Regions from separate parts of the Streptomyces sp. NPDC088350 genome, predicted to be linked through region 1. Evidence: predicted binding sites of a transcription regulator. Region 1 holds the regulator's gene; the other holds the start of a gene.
What was found. The regulator HspR, encoded in region 1, represses chaperone genes until heat shock. The targets are predictions, from matches to a motif close to TTGAGNNNNNNNNNCTCAA.
Positions count from the first base shown of each region.

Region 1 (4,913 bases):
AAGAAGACGGCCAACGTCACCGTCCCCAGCGGAAAGCACACCCTCCGCGTCGACTACGTCAACTGGACCGGCAAGGCCAACGTCAAGTTCACCTACACACCCCGCACTTCGGCGACGGTCGACAAGATCAAGCCGCTCACCCCGACGGGCACGGCGGTCTCCTACGACTCCGCGACCGGCAGGGCGAAGCTCACCTGGTCGAAGAACAAGGAGATGGACCTCGCGGGCTACCGGGTCTACCGGCGCCTGAAGGGCACCTCGTTCGGCACCGCGCCGCTCAGGACGACCGCCTCCACCTCGTACACCGACACCCCGCCCGCGACCGGCGGCACGTACTACTACGAGGTCCGCGCCTACGACAAGGCGGGCAGGGAGTCGGCGGGCAGCGCCGACAAGGGCGTCACCACCGTGGACAGGACCCCGCCCGCCGCGCCGTTCGTGGAAATGGACGGCTGCCCGGACCTCTCGCCCTACGCGGCCCCCCAGCTCGTCACCACGGCGGAGAACAAGGCCGACATCGCCTGGTACGAGATGCAGCGTCTCGACACCGCCACCGCCACGTGGATCACCGTCTACACCGGGACCAAGGGCGCGATCTGCGACACCACTTACCCCTCCGACGGCAGTGCCGTCACCTACCGGGGACGGGCCCGGGACGTCGCCGGGAACTGGTCCGCGTACTCCGCCGCGGCCAAGTTCACCACCACCGACCTGATCCCCCCGGCGCCCGTCACCGGCGCCCGGGTCGAGTACCGGTCGGGTGTTCCGCACCTCGTGTGGGCCCCCGTCGACGGGGCCGCCTCCTACCAGGTCCTCCAGCTCGACCCGGTGACCGGCGGCTGGCTCGACGCGCTGCCCGGCAAGGGCACCACGAAGGAGACCGACGTCGTGCCGCGCCAGCTGGCCGCGGTCGCCGGCACCTACCGGTACGCGGTGCGTTCGGTGGACGCCAAGGGCAATGCCGCCGCCCCGGCGGAGCTCACGCTGACGATGGCCGACCGGCCCGAGGCGATCCCGGCGTTCGCGACCACCGCGGGCCGCTTCGACGAGGGCGTGATGATCGAGTGGAGCAGCGCCGACCCCTGGACCTTCGACGGCGGCCCGCTCCTCACCTACCGGATCACCCGCACCGACCGGGCGACCGGCGAGAGCACCGAGGTGACCGGCTGCAAGCCCGACAACTCGCAGGACCTGCCGCTGACGGACCCGGAGACGTACTGGACCTGGACCACCGGCGACGCCCCCGACTACGCCGGCTCCCGGCAGATCAACGGCGTCTGCTGGGACGTCTCCGGAGCCTCCGAGACGACGTACGACTACACGGTCGTGACGATCGACCCGTACGGCCACGCGTCGCAGCCCGGCCCCGCCGCCACCGGGACCACGCCGGACACCGAACGCCCGGCACCGGTGGGGAACCTGACCGCCGAGCAGGTCCCGCTCGGCGTCCGCCTGAGCTGGACGCCGCCGGCCGACGACGACGTCACCGGCTACGCGGTGTGGCAGAGCGCCGGCGACCCGGACACCGGCGAAACGGTCTGGGAACGGAACTGCTGGGGCGGGGAGTCGCTGACCCCGACCCAGATCCTCTGCCCGACCGTCCCCGACGGCGCCACCCACGTCTACCGGGTCGCCGCTCTGGACGACTCCCCGCTCTACGACGAGAACGACGGCCCGGAGGCCTACCACCCCGCCGGCCTCTCCGTCACCCTGCCGGACACCCGCCCGCCGGGCTGGACCGGCACCAAGGTCGTCGAGGACCGGTACCCGGAGCTCTACGTCCGCTGCGGTGTCACCATCTACGACCTGCCGTGCGGTGACTACACCGACTACCGCTGGGAGAAGTGGGACGCGGCAGCGGGAGCCTGGACGACGTTCGCCACGGGCAAGGTCGACAACCCGGCGTTCCACCTGGACACCACGGTCCACGAGGACCGGCTCGGGCTGTACTACTACCGGGCCGTCTACACCGACCCGGCAGGCCACGAGGAGGTCAGGGAGCAGAAGGCGTACGGCATCTGGGAGTAACGGCTCCGCACACACGGGAAGGGGCCCGGAGACTCTGTCTCCGGGCCCCTTCCCGCATGAGGTCAGTCCTTTTCCCGCATGAGGTCAGTCCTTGGCCTTCTTCGGCCGCCACACCACCAGCGCACTCGTCTGCTGGACCTCCTGATACGGCACCAGGTCCCGCCGGTACGAAGCGTGTACCGCCGCTTCCCGCTGCTGCATCGTCACCGCCGCCCCCTCCACCGCCGCCTGGAGTTCCGCGACACGCTGCTGGAGCGCGACGACCTGGTTCTCCAGCTCGATGATGCGCTTGATGCCGGCGAGGTTGATGCCCTCGGTCTGCGACAACTGCTGGACGGTGCGCAGCAGGTCGATGTCGCGGGCCGAGTAGCGCCGGCCCCGCCCGGCCGTGCGGTCCGGGGAGACCAGGCCGAGGCGGTCGTACTGGCGCAGCGTCTGCGGGTGCAGGCCGGAGAGCTGGGCCGCCACCGAGATGACGTAGACCGGGGTCTCCTCGGTCAGCTCGTACGGGTTGCGTCGACGGCCGGTCGAATCCATGGCTCTGTCATGCTCCCTTCGCGGCCTGGAACAGCTCCGCCCGCGGGTCCTCGCCCGCGGTCGCCTCTCGATACGCCTCCAGCGCGTCACGAGCATTCCCCGTGACGTCCTTCGGGACACTCACCTCGACGGTCACGAGGAGGTCACCCCGGGTGCCGTCCTTGCGGAAGGCGCCCTTGCCGCGGGCCCGCATGGTCCGGCCGTTGGGCGTGCCCGGCGGCAGCTTCAGCGTCACCGGCGGTCCGCCCAGGGTGGGCACCCTGACCTCGCCGCCCAGTGCCGCCTCCGCGAACGTCACCGGGACCGTCACCGTGAGGTTGTCGTCCTTGCGGCCGAACACGGGGTGCGCGTCGACGTGCACCATGACGTACAGGTCGCCCGAGGGGCCGCCCCGTTCACCAGGCGCCCCCTTGCCGCGCAGCCGGATGCGCTGGCCGTCCGTGACCCCCGCGGGGATACGGACCTGCATGGTCCGCGAGGACTTGGCGCGCCCGCTGCCCTTGCACTCGACGCAGGGGTGCTCGGCGATCAGGCCGCGGCCCTTGCAGTCCGGGCACGGGTCCGTGAGCGAGAAACCGCCGCCGGAGCCGCGCGCCACCTGGCCGGTGCCGACGCAGGTCGGGCACACGCGCGGTGTGCCGTTCTTGTCGCCGGTGCCCGAACAGGCCTTGCAGGGCTGCTGCGAGGACATCCGCAGCGGGACCGTGGCCCCTTCGATGGCCTCCGTGAAGCTGAGCGTGACCTCGGACTCGATGTCCTGGCCGCGCCGGGGCTGCGTACGGGTCGTGCCCGTGCCGCCGCGGTTGAACAGGCCACCGAAGACGTCACCGATGCCGCCGCCGAAGCCGCCGGAACCCCCGGCGCCGCCGCCCTGGGCGCCGCCTCCGAAGAGGTCGCCCAGGTCGAAGTTGAAGTTGCCGCCGCCCGCGCCGCCCGGCCCCGGGCGGTAGCCGCCGTTGCCGAAGAGGGAGCGGGCCTCGTCGTACTCCTTGCGCTTCTTGGGGTCACCGAGGATGTCGTTGGCCTCGGAGATCTCCTTGAAGCGCTCCTCCGCCTTGGCGTTGCCCTTGTTGGCGTCCGGGTGGAACTCGCGGGCGAGCTTCCGGTACGCCTTCTTGATCTCGGCCTCGGTGGCGTCCTTGGGGACGCCGAGGACCTTGTAGTAGTCCTTCTCGATGAAGTCCTTGGTGCTCATCCTCGACGTCCCTCCTTTCCCGCGCCCGGTGTTGCGTCAGCCCTCCTCAGGGCCGTTGTCCTTCTCATCGCCGGCCTCGGACTCGTCCTCCGCCTTGCCGGTCTGCGTGGCACCGGGCTGCGGCTCGGCGACCGCCACCCGCGCGGGGCGGATGGTGCGCTCACCGATGCGATACCCGGGCTGCAGGATCGCCACGCAGGTCGTCTCGGTGACGTCCGGCGCGTACGAGTGCATGAGGGCCTCGTGGATCGTCGGGTCGAAGGGCTCGCCCTCCTTGCCGAACTGCTGCAGTCCCATCTTCGCCGCGGCGGTCTCCAGCGACTCCGCCACCGACTTGAAACCGCCGACGAGTTCACCGTGTTCCCGCGCGCGGCCGATGTCGTCGAGCGTGGGCATCAGCTCGGTCAGGAGGTTCGCCACGGCGATCTCCTTGACCGCGATCCGGTCGCGCTCGACCCGGCGGCGGTAGTTCTGGAACTCGGCCTGGAGCCGCTGGAGGTCCGCGGTGCGCTCTTCGAGCCCTTTGCGCACCTGGTCCAGCTGGGCCGTCAGACCGGCGATCTGTGCGCTTGCGTCCCCTGCCGGGGCCGCCCCCTCCCCACTGCCGGAGGGGGAGGCGGCCTGCGGCTCGGCGTCGTCGGGGGTGGCGCCGGAGGGGACGTCGGGCTTCTCGTCGAAGCCCGGGGTCTCCTCCGTCACGCGGCACCGTCCTTGCGCTCGTCGTCCACGATCTCGGCGTCCACCACGTCGTCGTCCGCCTTGGGGGCCTCGGCACCCGGGGCGTCGCCGCCCGCGGCCTGCGTGGCCTGGGCGTCGGCGTACATGGCCTGGCCGACCTTCTGCGAGACCGCGGCGACCTTCTCGGTGGCGGTGCGGATCTCGGCGGTGTCCTCGCCCTTGAGCGCGGCCTTCAGCTCCTCGACGGCGGCCTCGACCTCGGTCTTGACCTCGCCGGGGACCTTGTCCTCGTTGTCCTTGAGGAACTTCTCCGTCTGGTAGACGAGCTGCTCACCCTGGTTGCGGGACTCGGCGGCCTCGCGGCGGCGGTGGTCCTCGTCCGCGTACTGCTCGGCCTCCTGGCGCATGCGGTCGACCTCGTCCTTCGGCAGCGAGGAGCCGCCGGTGACGGTCATCTTCTGCTCCTTGCCGGTGC
Region 1 is NZ_JBIVNL010000006.1:336,428-341,340, reverse strand. It holds gene ACIQBL_RS22975 (PA14 domain-containing protein) at 1-2,028, shown strand, start outside; gene ACIQBL_RS22970 (heat shock protein transcriptional repressor HspR) at 2,113-2,565, opposite strand; gene dnaJ (molecular chaperone DnaJ) at 2,573-3,760, opposite strand; gene grpE (nucleotide exchange factor GrpE) at 3,797-4,459, opposite strand; gene dnaK (molecular chaperone DnaK) at 4,456-4,913, opposite strand, start outside.

Region 2 (4,913 bases), on a different contig from region 1:
CAGCAGCGACGCCAGGGCCGTCGTCATCGTGACACCCGCGCTCGGGCCGTCCTTCGGCACCGAACCCGCCGGGAAGTGGATGTGCACGCCCCGGTCCTTCAAGTCGGCGACGGGCAGCTCCAGTTCGGCGCCGTGCGAGCGCAGGAACGACAGGGCGATCTGCGCGCTCTCCTTCATCACGTCACCGAGCTGACCGGTCAGGGTCAGACCCGCCGCGCCCGTCTCCGGGTCGGCCAGCGACGCCTCGACGTAGAGGACGTCACCGCCCGCGCCGGTGACCGCGAGGCCGGTGGCGACACCGGGCACCGCCGTGCGGCGCTCGGCCGGGTCCTGGGCGGACTCGGGCACGTGGTGCGGCCGGCCGATCAGACCGCGCAGATCGGCGTCGGTCACCGTGAACGGCAGCTTCCGCTCGCCCAGTTCGTGCTGGGCCGCGATCTTGCGCAGCAGCCGGGCGATCGACCGCTCCAGGGTGCGGACGCCCGCCTCGCGGGTGTACTCACCGGCGAGCTTGCGCAGCGCGCTCTCGTCGATGACGACCTCGTCGTCCTTGAGCCCCGCCCGCTCCAGCTGACGCGGGAGCAGGTGGTCACGCGCGATGACGACCTTCTCGTCCTCGGTGTAGCCGTCCAGCCGGACCAGTTCCATCCGGTCGAGCAGCGCCTCCGGGATGGCTTCGAGCACGTTGGCCGTCGCCAGGAACACCACATCGCTCAGGTCGAGTTCGACCTCCAGGTAGTGGTCACGGAAGGTGTGGTTCTGCGCGGGGTCGAGGACTTCGAGAAGCGCCGCCGCCGGGTCGCCCCGGTAGTCGGACCCCACCTTGTCGATCTCGTCGAGCAGGACGACGGGGTTCATGGACCCGGCCTCCTTGATGGCCCGGACGACACGACCAGGCAGCGCGCCGACATACGTACGCCGGTGACCGCGGATCTCGGCCTCGTCCCGCACACCGCCCAGCGCGACCCGCACGAACTTCCGCCCCATCGCGTGCGCGACGGACTCGCCGAGCGAGGTCTTGCCGACACCGGGCGGACCGACAAGGGCCAGTACGGCACCGCCGCGCCGCCCGCCGACGACACCCAGCCCGCGCTCGCTACGGCGCTTGCGCACAGCGAGGTACTCAGTAATGCGCGCCTTCACGTCCTCCAGACCGGCGTGCTCGGCGTCCAGGATCGCCTTGGCGCCCCGGATGTCGTACTCGTCCTCGGTCCGCTCGTTCCACGGCAGTTCAAGGACGGTGTCCAGCCAGGTGCGGATCCACGACCCCTCGGGCGACTGGTCGGAGGACCGCTCCAGCTTGTCGACCTCCTTGAGGGCGGCCTCACGCACCTTCTCCGGCAGGTCGGCGGCCTCCACGCGCGCGCGGTAGTCGTCGGACTCCTCGCCGTCCTTGGCGGAGTCGCCGTTCAGCTCGCGCAGTTCCTTGCGAACGGCTTCGAGCTGGCGCCGCAGCAGGAACTCGCGCTGCTGCTTGTCGACACCTTCCTGCACGTCCTTGGCGATGGTCTCGGCGACGTCCTGCTCGGCGAGGTGGTCGCGCAGATGCTGGGTGGCGAGCTTCAGCCGGGCGACCGGGTCGGCGGTCTCCAGCAGCTCGATCTTCTGTTCGGTGGTCAGGAAGGGCGAGTAACCAGAGTTGTCAGCGAGGGTGGACACGTCATCAATGGCCTGCACGCGATCGACGACCTGCCAGGCCCCCCGCTTGCGCAGCCACGCGGTGGCCAGCGCCTTGTACTCCTTCACCAGCTCGGTCACCGAGCCGGGCAACGGTTCGGGCAGGCTCTCGTCGAGCGCGGTGCCCTCGACCCAGAGCGCGGCACCAGGACCGGTGGTCCCGGCCCCGATCTTCACGCGGCTACGGCCGCGGATCAGCGCGCCCGGGTCGCCGTCGGCCAGCCGGCCGACCTGCTCGACGGTGCCGAGCACACCCGTGCTCGCGTACGTCCCGTCGATGCGTGGCACCAGCAGGACCTTGGGCTTTCCGGGCTCGGACCGCGCGGCGGCCTGGGCGGCCTCCACGGCGGCGCGTACATCGGTGTCGTTCAGGTCCAGCGGAACCACCATTCCGGGCAGCACGACCTCGTCGTCGAGCGGCAGCACGGGCAGGGTGAGCGGTGTGGACGTCGAAGCCATGATCTCCCCTTAGGCAGTCAAGTTGAGCTATGCCGACTCAATGCTTGGGCGCCTTCGATTGTTCCCCACCTGTTGTTCGCCGTGAGCGATCAGCCGCTCCACAACCGCCTCACCCGAGGTCAACGCGGAATCGGCGTCGCGGCTTCCCGCCAGAACCGGCAGCTCCGGCCGCTCCGGCCGCTCCGGCCGCACGCTTCCGGGACTCCGCGCGGCGGGGTGCGCACAATGGACGCGGATGACTTCCTCGGTGGCGACGGTCCGCCGTCCGCCGTCGGCAGCGGGCAGCGGGCAGCGGGCAGACCCTCGCGGGGGAGTCGTATTCCTCGGCGCCTCAGGCGGGAGGCCCGGGGCCGAGGCCTGAGGCGCCGAGGCCTGACCTGAGCGAGGCCGGGGCAGCCCTACGCTGCTGACGTGTGCGCTGCGCCCGCGGCCCGGATGCGCTGACCGAGGAAGAGAGCCGCACGGTCCAGTGCCTCGTCGGCCTCGTCCAGGACACCTGCGAACGCCTGGAACACGTGCGGTACGTCGGCGGTGACGTCCAGGATGACGTCCACTCCGGCTGCCCTCGCCCGCGCGGCCAGGCGTGTGGAGTCGTCCAGGAGGATCTCGTTGGTGCCCACCTGGATGAGCATGGGCGGAAAGCCGGTCAGGTCGGCGAGGACGGCTGGGCTGAGCATGGGCTGATGGGGGTCGGCTCCGGCGAGGTACATGGCTCCGGTGTGTTCCACGGACTTGCGGGTGAGGATCGGGTCGATGCCTTCCTTGGCGTCCATGCTCCTGCCCGTGCGGGTGGCGTCGAGGCCCGGCGAGAACGCCACGAGGGCGGCGGGCAGCGGAAGGCCCGCGTCGCGGGCGGCCAGGCAGGTCGTGACGGCGAGGCCGCCGCCGGCCGAGTCCCCGGCGAACACGACGGCCGAAGGGTCCTGACCGCCGTCGAGGAGGGCGCGGTAGGCGCTCAGCGCGTCTTCGATCGCGGCCGGGAACGGATGCTCGGGGGCGAGCCGGTAGTCCACCGAGTACGCCCCGAAGCCGGTCTTGGCGACGAGGTGTCCCGTCAGCGACAGCACGCTTTCGGGGGAGCCGTACACCCAGCCGCCGCCGTGGAAGTACAGGATCGTCCCGGCGCGAGGCCCGTTGTCGCGAGGCCCGTTGTCGCGAGGCCCGTTGTCGCGAGGCCCGTTGTCGCGAGGCCCGTTGTCGCGAGGCCCGTTGTCGCGAGGCCCGTTGTCGCGTGGCCCGTTGTCGCGTGGCCCGTTGTCAGGCTGGACATGCAGCGCGGGCCGGCCGCCGAGAGTTGTCCGCACGGTGCGCATACCGTCGGGCACGATCATCCGGGCCATCAGCGCCTCGAACCCCGCTCGGATCGCCTCGACCGACCGGGGGCCCTCAGGTCGCGGCTGTCGCAGCATCGCGTCCACCTGCACGCGCTGGTCCTTGCTCATGCGTCCACTCCCGTCGCAAGTAACTTCCACAGCACTATATGCCGAGGAATATATCGTAAACTATATGCCGTGGCATTCAAAGTGAGCAGTGGGACAGTCGACCTCGCGGGCTTCTTCGCCGACCTGGTCCGATGTGAGACACGTCTGTACAACGCCCTCAACGACCGCCTCCGGGAGCGGCATGGGATCGTCACGTCGCAGTTCGAGGCCCTGCGCTACCTGCGCGACCGTCCCGAGTCCCGCGTGGCGGACCTTGCCGCCGAATTCGCCATCGGCATCGGGGCGACCAGCAAGACCGTCGACCGTCTGGAAAAGCAGGGCTGGGCCGTCCGGCTCCCGAATCCGTCCGATCGCCGGTCCTCACTGCTGGCCCTGACCGACGACGGCTCGCAGCTTGTCGATGCGGCGGAGAAGACCTTCACCGACGGAGTGGCCGACCTGATCGGAACCGCTCTCGACAACTCCTCGGCGTCGGCCGCCGCACAGGCCCTTTCGAAGCTGCGCTCGGCGCTAGAGCACAAGCAGATCGGCACGCCCACAGGCTGACGGACATCGCCTCACCCCCGGGCAGCGCGCCCTCCGGATCTCCGCCCAGCCAGTCGGACTCGTGCTCGGCGCCCGGATCGATGTCGTTCAGTTCGGCGGCGAAGATGCGCATGCCGCCCACCGTGTGGTGGAGAACGGCTCGGGTGTCCCACTCCGCGCACGGGGTGGGGCTCGCCCAGGGGCACCTCCGACGACCGTCACTCGGCAACCGCCGCGCAGGAAGCGCGACTTGGCATCCCGGCACTGGCGAAGAAACTGAACGCCGCCAGACGGGAGGGCAGTTAGACCCGAGCCACCTCAACCGGAGCCACCTCGAACCGGGCTGCCTCGAACCGGGCCGCCTCAAGCCGAGTCACCCGCGCGGCCCGATGCCAGCGCCGTATCAACGGCCAGGTCGCGACGCCTATCGTCAGGGAGATCAAGTGGCCCCAGTTCGTCATGGGGTCGGTGAACTCGATCAGGTCCTCGACCAGCGACCAGCCGAACAGGCCGATCAACGGCAGGCCGAGCCACGGCCGCAGCAGACCGGACAGCGCTCCTATGCTCGTCGCCACGCCGAAGCTGATGCCGTAGTCGAGGCGGTGCAGCGAGCTGTTGGGCAGATGCCCCGCCAACACGGCGATTCCCACGGTCCCTTCGGTCGCGAGCGTGGCCAGGATGTGCCCGGACACGAACACCGCGGCGGCCCGCATCCCGCCGATCCGCCGTTCCAGCGCGGTCAGCACGAGCAGGAAGAGGATCGCGTACGGCGACATCATTCCGCCGACGATCCACAGCGCACTGGCGACC
Region 2 is NZ_JBIVNL010000001.1:981,574-986,486, reverse strand. It holds gene lon (endopeptidase La) at 1-2,136, opposite strand, end outside; gene ACIQBL_RS04560 (alpha/beta hydrolase fold domain-containing protein) at 2,535-3,578, opposite strand; gene ACIQBL_RS04555 (MarR family winged helix-turn-helix transcriptional regulator) at 3,648-4,124, shown strand; gene ACIQBL_RS04550 (rhomboid-like protein) at 4,406-4,913, opposite strand, start outside.
Region 2: the regulator HspR is predicted to act here: its motif matches at 2,159-2,177, upstream of lon (endopeptidase La).